Regions from separate parts of the Paenibacillus sp. FSL R10-2782 genome, predicted to be linked through region 2. Evidence: riboswitches for the same ligand, from Rfam matches in the RefSeq annotation. Region 2 holds a riboswitch; the other holds the start of a gene.
What was found. A riboswitch is a leader RNA that binds a small molecule or an ion and turns the genes downstream of it on or off. The one in region 2 is predicted to bind S-adenosylmethionine.
Positions count from the first base shown of each region.

Region 1: it holds a riboswitch for S-adenosylmethionine, as region 2 does, so the genes downstream of both, metA (homoserine O-succinyltransferase) here and NST83_RS19785 (ATP-binding cassette domain-containing protein) in region 2, are expected to answer to the same signal.

Region 1 is NZ_CP151951.1:1,676,052-1,681,445, reverse strand. Features, by position in the region: gene NST83_RS07805 (PLP-dependent transferase) at 1-126, opposite strand, end outside; gene metA (homoserine O-succinyltransferase) at 251-1,168, opposite strand; SAM riboswitch class I at 1,289-1,414, opposite strand; gene corA (magnesium/cobalt transporter CorA) at 1,963-2,898, shown strand; gene NST83_RS07790 (HRDC domain-containing protein) at 2,975-3,988, opposite strand; gene NST83_RS07785 (ROK family protein) at 4,155-5,033, opposite strand; gene NST83_RS07780 (5'-3' exonuclease H3TH domain-containing protein) at 5,263-5,394, opposite strand, start outside.
Region 2 is NZ_CP151951.1:4,348,289-4,353,682, forward strand. Features, by position in the region: gene NST83_RS19770 (SDR family oxidoreductase) at 81-845, opposite strand; gene NST83_RS19775 (MetQ/NlpA family ABC transporter substrate-binding protein) at 989-1,831, opposite strand; gene NST83_RS19780 (methionine ABC transporter permease) at 1,907-2,575, opposite strand; gene NST83_RS19785 (ATP-binding cassette domain-containing protein) at 2,572-3,594, opposite strand; SAM riboswitch class I at 3,708-3,847, opposite strand; gene NST83_RS19790 (Cthe_2314 family HEPN domain-containing protein) at 3,979-4,698, opposite strand; gene NST83_RS19795 (UbiD family decarboxylase) at 4,751-5,394, opposite strand, start outside.

The DNA of each region.
Region 1 (5,394 bases), 2.7 Mb from region 2:
ACCCAAACGGGGATGGCGAAACGCCGTAGATTGATAAATCGGAAAATTCACCGCTCCGGTTACCGGCTCTTCAATTGAACCAATTTGTGCCAATCTGCTTTCAATTTTCCACTGTTTCTCACTCATATGAATCCTCCTGTTCATTTCCACAATAGGTGCTATAACATATGCTGCAAAATTGGATTATCATATCTATACTGCTGCGCTGCTGCAAGGTGGTACTGCGTAGAGATAAACGTTAAGCCCCATTTTAAATCTGGGGCCCGATATCAAAAGGGGTTTCTTGGTATACATAGTAGTTGAGCCAATTTGAAAATAATAAATTGGCATGCGCACGCCAGGTTGAGGGCGGTGTACGCTCAGGGTCATTGTTGGGAAAATAATTTTTCGGTACTTCAATATCCATCCCTTTGGCGACATCACGATCATATTCCCATTTCAGGGAAAGTGGATCGTATTCGGAATGTCCGGTTACAAAGATTTGTTTGCCATCACGCGTAGCAACCAGATACACTCCGGCTTCCTCAGATTCGGATAAAAGCTCCAGTTCATGGATATGCTCGATATCTTCGCGCCGAACCTCTGTATGCCGGGAATGAGGTGCATAAAACAATTCATCAAAACCGCGTAGCAGCTTCACTTTAGGTTTAATAACGCTATGTGAAAACACGCCAAAACATTTGTAATCAAGTCCGTATTTAGGAACGCCGAAATGATGGTACAGACCCGCCTGTGAGGCCCAACAGATATGCATGGTGGAAGTTACATTCGTTTTCGTCCATTCAAAAATTTGCCGGATTTCCTCCCAGTAGTTCACATCTTCAAACTCAAGCTGTTCAACGGGTGCTCCCGTAATAACCATACCGTCAAAACGGCTGTTTCTGATCTCATCAAAGGTTTTATAAAACATGTTCAAATATTCCTGCGATGTATTTTTAGATACATGCGACTTCATGTGCACCAGCGTAACGTCCACTTGAAGCGGGGTATTGCCGACCAGGCGCAGCAGTTGGGTTTCCGTTGTCTCTTTGGTAGGCATCAAATTCAAAATGGCGATGCGCAACGGACGAATATCCTGATGATAGGCCAGGCTTTCATCCATTACGAAAATATTTTCGCCCTCCAGCACTTCCTTGGCAGGTAGTGTATCCGGAATTTTAATCGGCATGTAAACTCACTCCTTGTTCGGTGAAGTTTTTGCGAAAATCGTCATGTTGAGATGCCGGGCATATAATAAAAAGACCTTCCTCGGTTACGAGAAAGGTCATATTTGTATCCATATGCGCCTCTCTCATCTGTCAGGGCATCGCTCTTTGTAAAAAGCGCGCGTCCTGCAAGAATTAGCACCGTGCGATTAAAATCGCCGGTTGCCGGGTATCATCGGGCTAGTCCCTCCACCTGCTCTTGATAAGATTTCGCTATATTCAATTTGGGTTCATAAAAAGTTCTTGTTGTTCACTTTAATGCATCCGATGGGCTTCGTCAAGATGGGACTTGTAATTTTTCACCCCTGCATTCACATTTCGGTTTACTTTTCCATATGTTAAATCATACATTATCCCATCGCCGAAGCTCTTGTCACTCCTATTGATTTAGCCCATGATTTTGCGCTTGAAAGGCTGTAGGCCGAGCGTTATACTATACAAGTGCTATAGGCGAAAATATAAAGCAGTGGTGCAGATTTAGAGTGCTTTCTGTGATACTGTGGCAACCTAAAAAAGAACATGTGTGAGGTGAATCCGGAATGGAAGGCGACCCGAGTCCGAATAGGCGGCGATCCCTGAACAACAGCATAGGAATGACTTCAGCTTGCCGAAAGACGGGACGCCAGGCTCTGCATGCTCCAAAAGCCTCTGGCTTTTGATGGGGATGCCGCTTACCCGCTCCAGCTAACTGAGTCCATTCCTTATGCTTTTAGGTACATGTATTTTCCGTTACGACGGAGCATAAGGAGTGACATATATGAAAATCCGTTTGGTAAACAACGGGGTTTTTACCCCTGTCGAAGAAATTGAAATGGCGCTTACTCCGCCAGCAGAAGGCTTTTATTGGATTGATGCCGATGTTGATGATCTGGCAGTGCTCCAGCCTTTGTTCTCCATGCATGATCTCGCGGTAGAGGACTGTTTGAGTGAAGAAGAGCAGCGTCCGAAGATTGAAATTTACGAGAGCCATTATTTTATCGTTGTAAACAGTATTCGTTTTGATGATGAAGAAATATTTTTACGTGCTTTGAACATTTTCCTGGGCCGCCATTTTATCATTACGGTGACGAAGCAGAAAATCAATGAGCTGCGCACCCTCAAGCCTATGCTGTGGGAGCAGGAGGTCAGCCAGCCTGACCGTTTTATGTATCTGTTGATCGACTTGATCGTTGACAACTATTTTCTGGTTGGTGACCGGATTGAGGTTCGCATTGAAAAGCTGGAAGAAGACATTCTGATGCATACGAAAAAATCGCATTTGAATGAAATTATTGGCTTACGCAGTGAGATTCTGTGGCTGAAAAAAGTGCTTGGTCCACAAAAAGAAGTCATCAATACGTTGAACAAACGGGATTTACGGCTGATCGACGATCAATTACAAAAATATTTTAGCGACATTTATGAAAATGCCGTGAAAATTTCGGAGACTTTCGAAACTTACCGCGATTTAATGGGTAACCTTCGAGAAGCTTATCAATCCAGTATCGCTAACCGTGCGAATGAAATCATGCGCGTGTTTACAGCGATTACAACCGTGTTTATGCCGTTGACTGTTATTACCGGAATTTATGGTATGAACTTTGATAATATGCCTGAGCTTCATACACGTTATGGTTATTTTGTCGTCATTGGTATTATGGTGGCGCTGGGTGTCAGCATGTTCTGTATTTTCCGCAAGAAGGATTGGGTTTGAAAAGAATCAGCAGCAGCGTATCCTCACAGGATATAGCTGCTGCTTTTTTGGTGCAGTTTTTTATATCTGCACTAGGTTATCCCGCATGCCGATCTGATGCCACCTGATGACGAAAACGGATACGAATCAGACGCAGCCGCTCATAAACTTGATCCAGCCCCGTTTCCGTGGCCTGTTCCTCACCATATACCCGCAGCATGACGGGCTTGAGCAACGTATCCCCCAATTCTTCATACGCAGACCAGATTGCCGTCTGCTCTTCCTCAGATACGTTTACCAATTCCTGACGGATCAGCTTTTCCATATCGATTCCATCTCTATCCAAATGCTCCACTGCTTCAATCATTTCTCTACGATGTAACCCCACCTTCTGTCCAATATGCTCCAATGTAAGACCATCTGAAATACTTTCAATAATGGTTTTTGTCAGACTGAATTTATTCAGTTCCTGCTTATACTGGGTCTCTTTTTGCTTGTACAGCCATGATAAGAAAACTTCCTCATCCAGCGTCTCTGTTACCCAATTTAGCGGAAATGGCGTAGTCCGGTCATTTTGTGTCGTAATAGCCAGCAGTTCTGGCCCATATTGAGATATTTTACCTTGCCCCATCCCTGGTAGCTCCAGCAACTCCTCCTCGGTATGGGGAAGATAGACGCTAATCAACCGAAGCAGACGATTGGTGGCAATAAAATAAGGTGCCTTCCGCTCAGCAGCAGCCTTTTGCCGCCTCCACATCGTCAATTGCTCATACACATCATCACGTGGAAACAAATCACTATAGCAATACAGCTTTTGTAATGTTTGTCCACGCCCTGCTGCCCCTGACCCTTCCTGTTCATGGAAAACACCATGGATTAAGGGCCTGTAGCCCTCTGCCATCTTCAGCGCCAGCTCATGGCGGTATACATGCAGCAGCTCCTGCCATAAGCTGCCCTCATACCAAAGATCATCTGTACTTTCATCCAAGCTGTGTTGTGTGCTCCACCCTGCACTCCATACCCCATCATGTTGTCCAATCCATACCTGGGCAAATACCTCATGGCCCTGTTCATTCCGTTTGGACAAGCGGTTTAAAAATACGATTTCCATGCTTTTTTCCTCCATGCTTATAATTGGGTTACAGTCCGGTACAACGCCAAACGCAAAAAAAGCACCTATCCCGCGTATTCGCAAGAAAGGTGCTTCCCTTTTTGAGCCGTACTATACTGTTGCCTATATGATAACCGTACCTCGGATCGCCGTCAACCCAAAATTATCATTTGTTCAACTTTTCCTTTGCCAAGGCAAGAGCACCGCACAATCCGGCATTGTCTCCCAAGCCTGGGGCCACGATATATTGATCAATTTCTGTAGTCAGACTCGGATGCTGTACGTATCCGTTCAACAGTTTTTGAAGCTCGGCGCGAACGAGTGGGAACAGTTGCTCCTGCTTCATCACTCCGCCGCCCATAATAATTTTTTGCGGTGAAAGAATCAATACATAGCTCATCAAAGCCTGTGCCAGATAATAAACTTCCATCTCCCAAGCCGGATGATCCACAGAAAGCTCATGTCCTTTGACCTTCCATCTTTTTTCAAGCGCAGGACCTGCTGCCAATCCTTCCACACAATCTCCGTGATAAGGACATGTCCCTTCATAAGTATCTTCTGGATGACGACGCACCAGGATGTGGCCCATTTCAGGATGGGATAATCCATGAATCAGCTTCCCACCGACCAGAGCACCCGCTCCAATGCCTGTACCTATCGTAATATAGAGACAGCTGTCCAGTCCCTTGGCCGCCCCCCAGATGGATTCACCCAGTGCTGCGCCGTTCACATCCGTGTCAAATCCCATAGGTACATCAAAATGCTCTTTCAGCTTGCCGATCAGGTTATAATTGCCCCAATGCGGCTTTGGCGTTGTTGTAATATAGCCATATGTATTACTGCCTTCGATAGGATCAATCGGCCCAAACGACCCTACGCCCAGCGCTTCTATACCCTTCCCTTCAAAAAATGCAACGACATTCGCCATCGTTTCTGCTGGCGTGACTGTAGGAAAGCTCGCGCGTTCCAGCACCTCTCCCTGTTCGTTGCCAATTCCACATACAAATTTGGTACCGCCTGCCTCAATTGCTCCCAATACTGTCATAGCTGCTGTTGTCCCCTCTCAGTCATGATCCGGTTCTCTCTACCCTATATTCGCCTGAAATGTGTCCAAGGTCAATCCCCTGATCGCAATTGTATATAATCCTTCACAAGAATATATATCTCCCTTAACATAACTGTGCATAAAAAAGGACACTAACGCACTAAGCGCCAGCATCCTCATATGTGTAATGCCAGCTCCGAGTTGTACTTGTGAAGCCAAGCTGGCTTCGTTATGATCCAGTTGCCACACCCATTAACGTACACAAGCTTTTCATTTCAAGCTCCTCAAACTTGTCTACAATTTGCACATGATCCAGCGTCAACAGACAGCTGTCCAGTGCGCATACTACAGGTACACCACA
Region 2 (5,394 bases):
AATGATCATGAGAGTCTTGACTTCGATAACGAAGCTCAAGACTCTTTTTTGTGTGACGGGGCTTACTCGATCTTAATCCCTTATATGATCGGCCGAATCGGGTCCAGCCCTCCTGACACATCCATAATGTTGCCTGTGATAAAATCCGAATCCTCATCACACAAATAAGCAATCACTCGTGCAATGTCCTCTCCACTGCCTGGACGTCCACGAGGTGTCTCTTTATCCTGCAAGCCGATGACTTCGGCAATTGACTTTTCCTTGTTCGCCCCCCGGATATCCCCGGGACAAACCATATTGACCGTGATACCATAAGGAGCTTCTTCCACAGCCAGTGACTTTGTAAAGGAAACCAGCCCCACCTTGGCGGCTGCGTACACGGCGCGATGCGGCCAAGCTCGTGCTTCTCCAGCATGACCAAAGCCAAAATGAATAATACGTCCCCATTGCTGGTTCCGCATATGAGGTAGTACCAGATGATCCAGCAGCATCGTACCGACCAGATTCCCCTGAATCATGGCATGAATCTCGGCTACACTGTAATCTGCAAACAAGCGACGTTCCCTAATAAACGGTCCGGCGTTATTTACCATAATATCTACGCCGCCCAGCCGATCCTGTACTGCACTGATCAGCCTTGTAATATCCTCCTGAATCGAAATATCTCCTTGCAAAGACAGGCAGCGTACTCCCTTGGCTTCAATCACCTGCCTAAGCTCTTCGGCTTCAGTTTGGCTATGCACATAGTTTAGTACAATGTCACAACCTTCATCAGCCAGACGCAGAGCGGTCATTTTACCTAATCCTTTGGCACTGCCCGTTATAAGCGCGACTTTGTGTCTCAACAGTTTTCCTCCTCTTCACAGAGAACGGTCACCCCCAAGTATAAAATATTTAGGCTTCGCCTACAACTCCAAGTAAAAAGAAACCCCAAATCCTCTTGTTCAAGAGAATCGGGGTTTGGGTTCAAAGCGTTCTTGTGTCCAGCTTAAAATGCCGGGATAATCGCGCCCTGGTATTTGTCTTCGATGAATTTTTTAGTTTCCGGGGATTGCAAAGCCTTGATCAGCTTCTGAATCGCTTCGGAATCTTTATTATCAGGACGCGCTACCAAAACATTGGCATATGGGGAATCCTTGTCTTCCAGTGCCAGTGCATCCTTCGTCGGGTTCAGCTTCGCTTCCAGAGCATAGTTCGTGTTGATCAGAGCAATATCCACTTCAGGTAACTGACGTGGCAGCATAGCCGCTTCCAGCTCCTTGAATTTCAGGTTTTTCGGGTTTTCTGTAATATCTTTTACTGTAGCTTCGATGTTGCTTGCGTCTTTCAGCTTGATCAGACCTTGTTTCTCCAGCAACAGCAATGCACGTCCTCCATTGGTTGCATCGTTAGGAATGGCAACTGTTGCACCGTCCGGAAGTTCATCAAGCTTTTTATATTTTTGCGAGTAGATACCGAATGGCTCCAGATGAACCGCGCCTACAGATACCAGGTCCATTTTGCGCTCTTTGTTCATAACATCCATGTATGGTACATGTTGATAGAAGTTAGCATCCAGTTGCTTGTCGAACAATTGTACGTTTGGCTGTACGTAGTCGTTAAACTGAACGACTTGAAGACGAACGCCCTCTTTTTCCAACTGTGGCTTGATCGCTTCCAAAATTTCCGCATGCGGTACAGGAGAAGCGCCAACTTTCAGCTCAACTTCGCGTGGTGACCCGCCTGTATTTTGGGTCGCATTGTTTGTATCGGATGTCGTGCTTTTCGTACCGCAAGCTGCCAGTACCGCAATTAATGTCAAGCTTAATACGGCCAATACCCATTTTTTCATGTGATTACCCCTCCAATGAATTGTAATGTTCAGGATTCAGACGCCCTGATCAATAAGGATTTCTATATGGTTTCCCTATTTTCGAGTATAATGCCGCACCAGACGGTCTCCCGCCATTTGCAGCAATTGCACCAGTACGACCATCAGTATGACCGCAACGATCATGACAGCCGTTTCATAACGGTAGTATCCGTAGTTGATAGCTAGTGTACCCAAACCACCGCCCCCAATCATACCGGACATTGCTGTATAGGATACCAGCGTAACGACGGTAATCGTTAATGCGGCGAGCAGACCCGGCAGGGCCTCACGCAGCAGCACCCGACGGATAATCTGCCCTGTAGAGGCGCCCATGGCTTGTGCAGCCTCGATAACACCCTTGTCCACTTCGCGCAATGACGTCTCCACGAGACGGGCGAAGAATGGCGCAGCACCAATGACCAGCGGTGGAATCGTACCCAGCACTCCCGTGGAAGTCCCCACCAGCGACCGTGTAAAAGGAATCAGTGCAACAATCAAAATAATAAACGGTACGGACCGCAAAATGTTAACGATAAAGGAAAGTACAACGTATATCACCTTCATCAGACTCCATGAGGAGCGGCTTGCCAGAAATAATAAAACCCCAAGCGGCAGACCAATAATAAGGGTGAACAACGCAGATGCACCGAGCATCTGGAGTGTCTCTAAAGTAGAGTTACCTAGTTCTTCCCAACTCACTTGCGAAAAATCAAGTTCACTCATTGTCCGATCACCTCCACATCAAGTCCCTGACCGGACACCTCGCGCAGCGTGTGCTCAATATCCTCCTGATTTCCTTCAAAACGGACGATAAGCTGCCCATAGGGTACGTTTTTAATCGTGGAGATAGTTCCCTGCAAGATCGCAAAATCAACCCCGGTGCTACGGGCTGTACGTGACAGAATCGCATCATATGTCTTGCTGCCCAAAAATGAAATCCGTACAACATGCGCCGATTCGCCGCCACCCGCGGCTGCAATGGCTGCTTGCAGCTCCTCGGGATGCTCAGACTCCCGCTGGATAAAGTCCTTGGTTACTTGACGCTGCGGCTTGAGGAATACTTCTGCCACCGGACCTTGCTCCACGATGTCGCCCTGATGAATGACACCAACACGATCACAGATGCTTTGAATGACATGCATTTCATGCGTAATCAGCACGATGGTCAAATTAAAACGCTGGTTAATGTCTAACAGCAATTTGAGGATGGACCCTGTCGTCTGTGGATCAAGCGCCGAGGTCGCCTCGTCGCACAGCAGTACATGAGGATCACTGGCAAGCGCCCGTGCAATACCAACCCGCTGCTTCTGTCCGCCCGAAAGCTGTGACGGATATTTCCCACTGTGCTCTTCCAGACCGACCAGTTCCAGCAGTTCACGAACCTTCTGGTCCAGCTTTTGCTTCGGCGTATTCACCAGACGCAGCGGAAATGCAATATTGTCATACACCGTAGCCGAGGATAACAAATTAAAATGCTGAAAGATCATTCCGATTTTACGACGTTGCTTCTGTAGCTGTGATTGGCCCACGGTGGCGAGATTCACACCATCTACCCATACTTCACCTGAAGTGGGTCGTTCCAATAAATTAATACAGCGGATCAGCGTACTTTTCCCCGCCCCGGAATGACCGATGACTCCAAATATTTCACCACGCTCTATGGAAAGATTCAAACCGGACAGCGCACTAACGCGTCGGCTGCCTTTGCCATAATGCTTGGTTAATTGCTTAAGCTCTATCAACGTGCTGCGACCCCCTTCACTCTTCCTTACCCTTTTAAGCGACTTTCATCTCTATGATGATACAAAAAGAGCCCCTTTCACAGAATGAAAAGGGCCCCCATCATACGAACCTGTTCTCATCTGTCAAAACCGCTATAACTCTAGCGGTTTTGTAGGAATTAGCACCATAACGTTCCCTTCCGGTGTACCATACCGGAAAAGAACGGGTTGCCGGGCTTCATCGGGCCAGTCCCTCCACCTCTCTGGATAAGAAAAATATGTTAAACTCCAGCTTTAGCTGTCCGTTAAATTTATATTTAAAATCATAATTCAAGCATTTTTCTGAAACTAGATTTCAGTATAGATATTTTACATAGCTTTGTCAAAGGATATTTTCTAACATAATTATGGACGGACTGCCCGGTTCTCCCAATGTTTGACCGTATAACGAAAGGCTGTTGCCAAGGAACGATTCACCATTTCCAGTCCTTGCTTCAAATCCTCCAAATGATGATCCAAATCCTCCAGTTGTATCTTGCCGTACAAAGCGCGATGCCGCTGCCAGAGATCATCCTGCATCTCCGTATTCATATAGTGTATTTCCGTATTCCGACGCTTGCGTAGCCGATTGATCGCGTCAGTGTATGAGTCCTTGATATCATTTAAGCTGTCCGTCATTACAGGATGCATCTTCAAATATTTGAATTGCCGCAGCACTGTAAAATAAGAATAATGCGGCTTATACTCGCCTGTTTTCAGATCATACAGATCATTGAGCCAGTTCCCGAGCTTATCCAAAATGGAAAATACCCTCACAAACCCATCCTTATAAAAGAATACGTACAGCGCGTAATCCGATTTTTCATCAACGCTCATATCCTCGGCATAACCAGCTTTGACCTTCGTTCGGAAAAAGGCGGCAGCATGATGGCTCTGCTCCAGCTCATCCAGAGATGACATCAGGCCGCGTGTCAAAATATCCGCTTTGCGAAAATCATGAGTCGGATCTCCGCTGGCCTGAATATGCCGCTCCAGCATTTTCAGCATGTCTGACATGCTATTCATAGCATCGAGTAGAATGCCCTTGTTCACACGCGGCGGCTCGCCTAGCAGCTTGCGTATCATGCTAACGCCTCCTTTTATAATGTAAAATCAGGTTGTTGGGTTGGTCAGGGCGTCAGGCAAAATAACTCGTCCACCGTTGGTCTACAAGCTTAACAATATCCTCGCGCGGCAGTACTTCATCCGGGTAGCCCGGCTTCATGCGTGCATCGACCACAATTGGCAGCTTGTAGTTCAGATGATGCAAACGCACCTCGCTGTCTGCGTACATATCCGTAGCCGGGTTAAATCGCGTAAACACCGTCCACAGGAATGATGCTTGTGAGCGGACGACTTCCTTGGCATCATCTACAATAAAGACAAGCGGCCATTCCTGCTCACCCGCAGCCAAACGTTCCAATACACTCGCCGCCAACTCAGGCTCCTGCTCAAAGGACGCACCCGATACGACGAGACAACCTCCGCAATACGACTCAATCTCGCGGATACCCGGCAGGTCGCCTCCTTCATAGGCGCGGGGCAACTCACGTATAGGCTCACCTACACCCATCAGGATCGCTTTACTACCGTGATTCAGCTTACGGCCCGTGTAATCAAGTGTATCGTGAGACGTATGATTGAAAATAAACAAATCTGTCGCTGGATTAAATCTCTCCAGAATGGTTTCCAGCAGCAGGTTAAAGTCGGATAGATCAATGACCCGATCCGTGAGCATCAGGAATTTGGTTAACGACAATTGGCCCTGTCCCAAAATGGTAA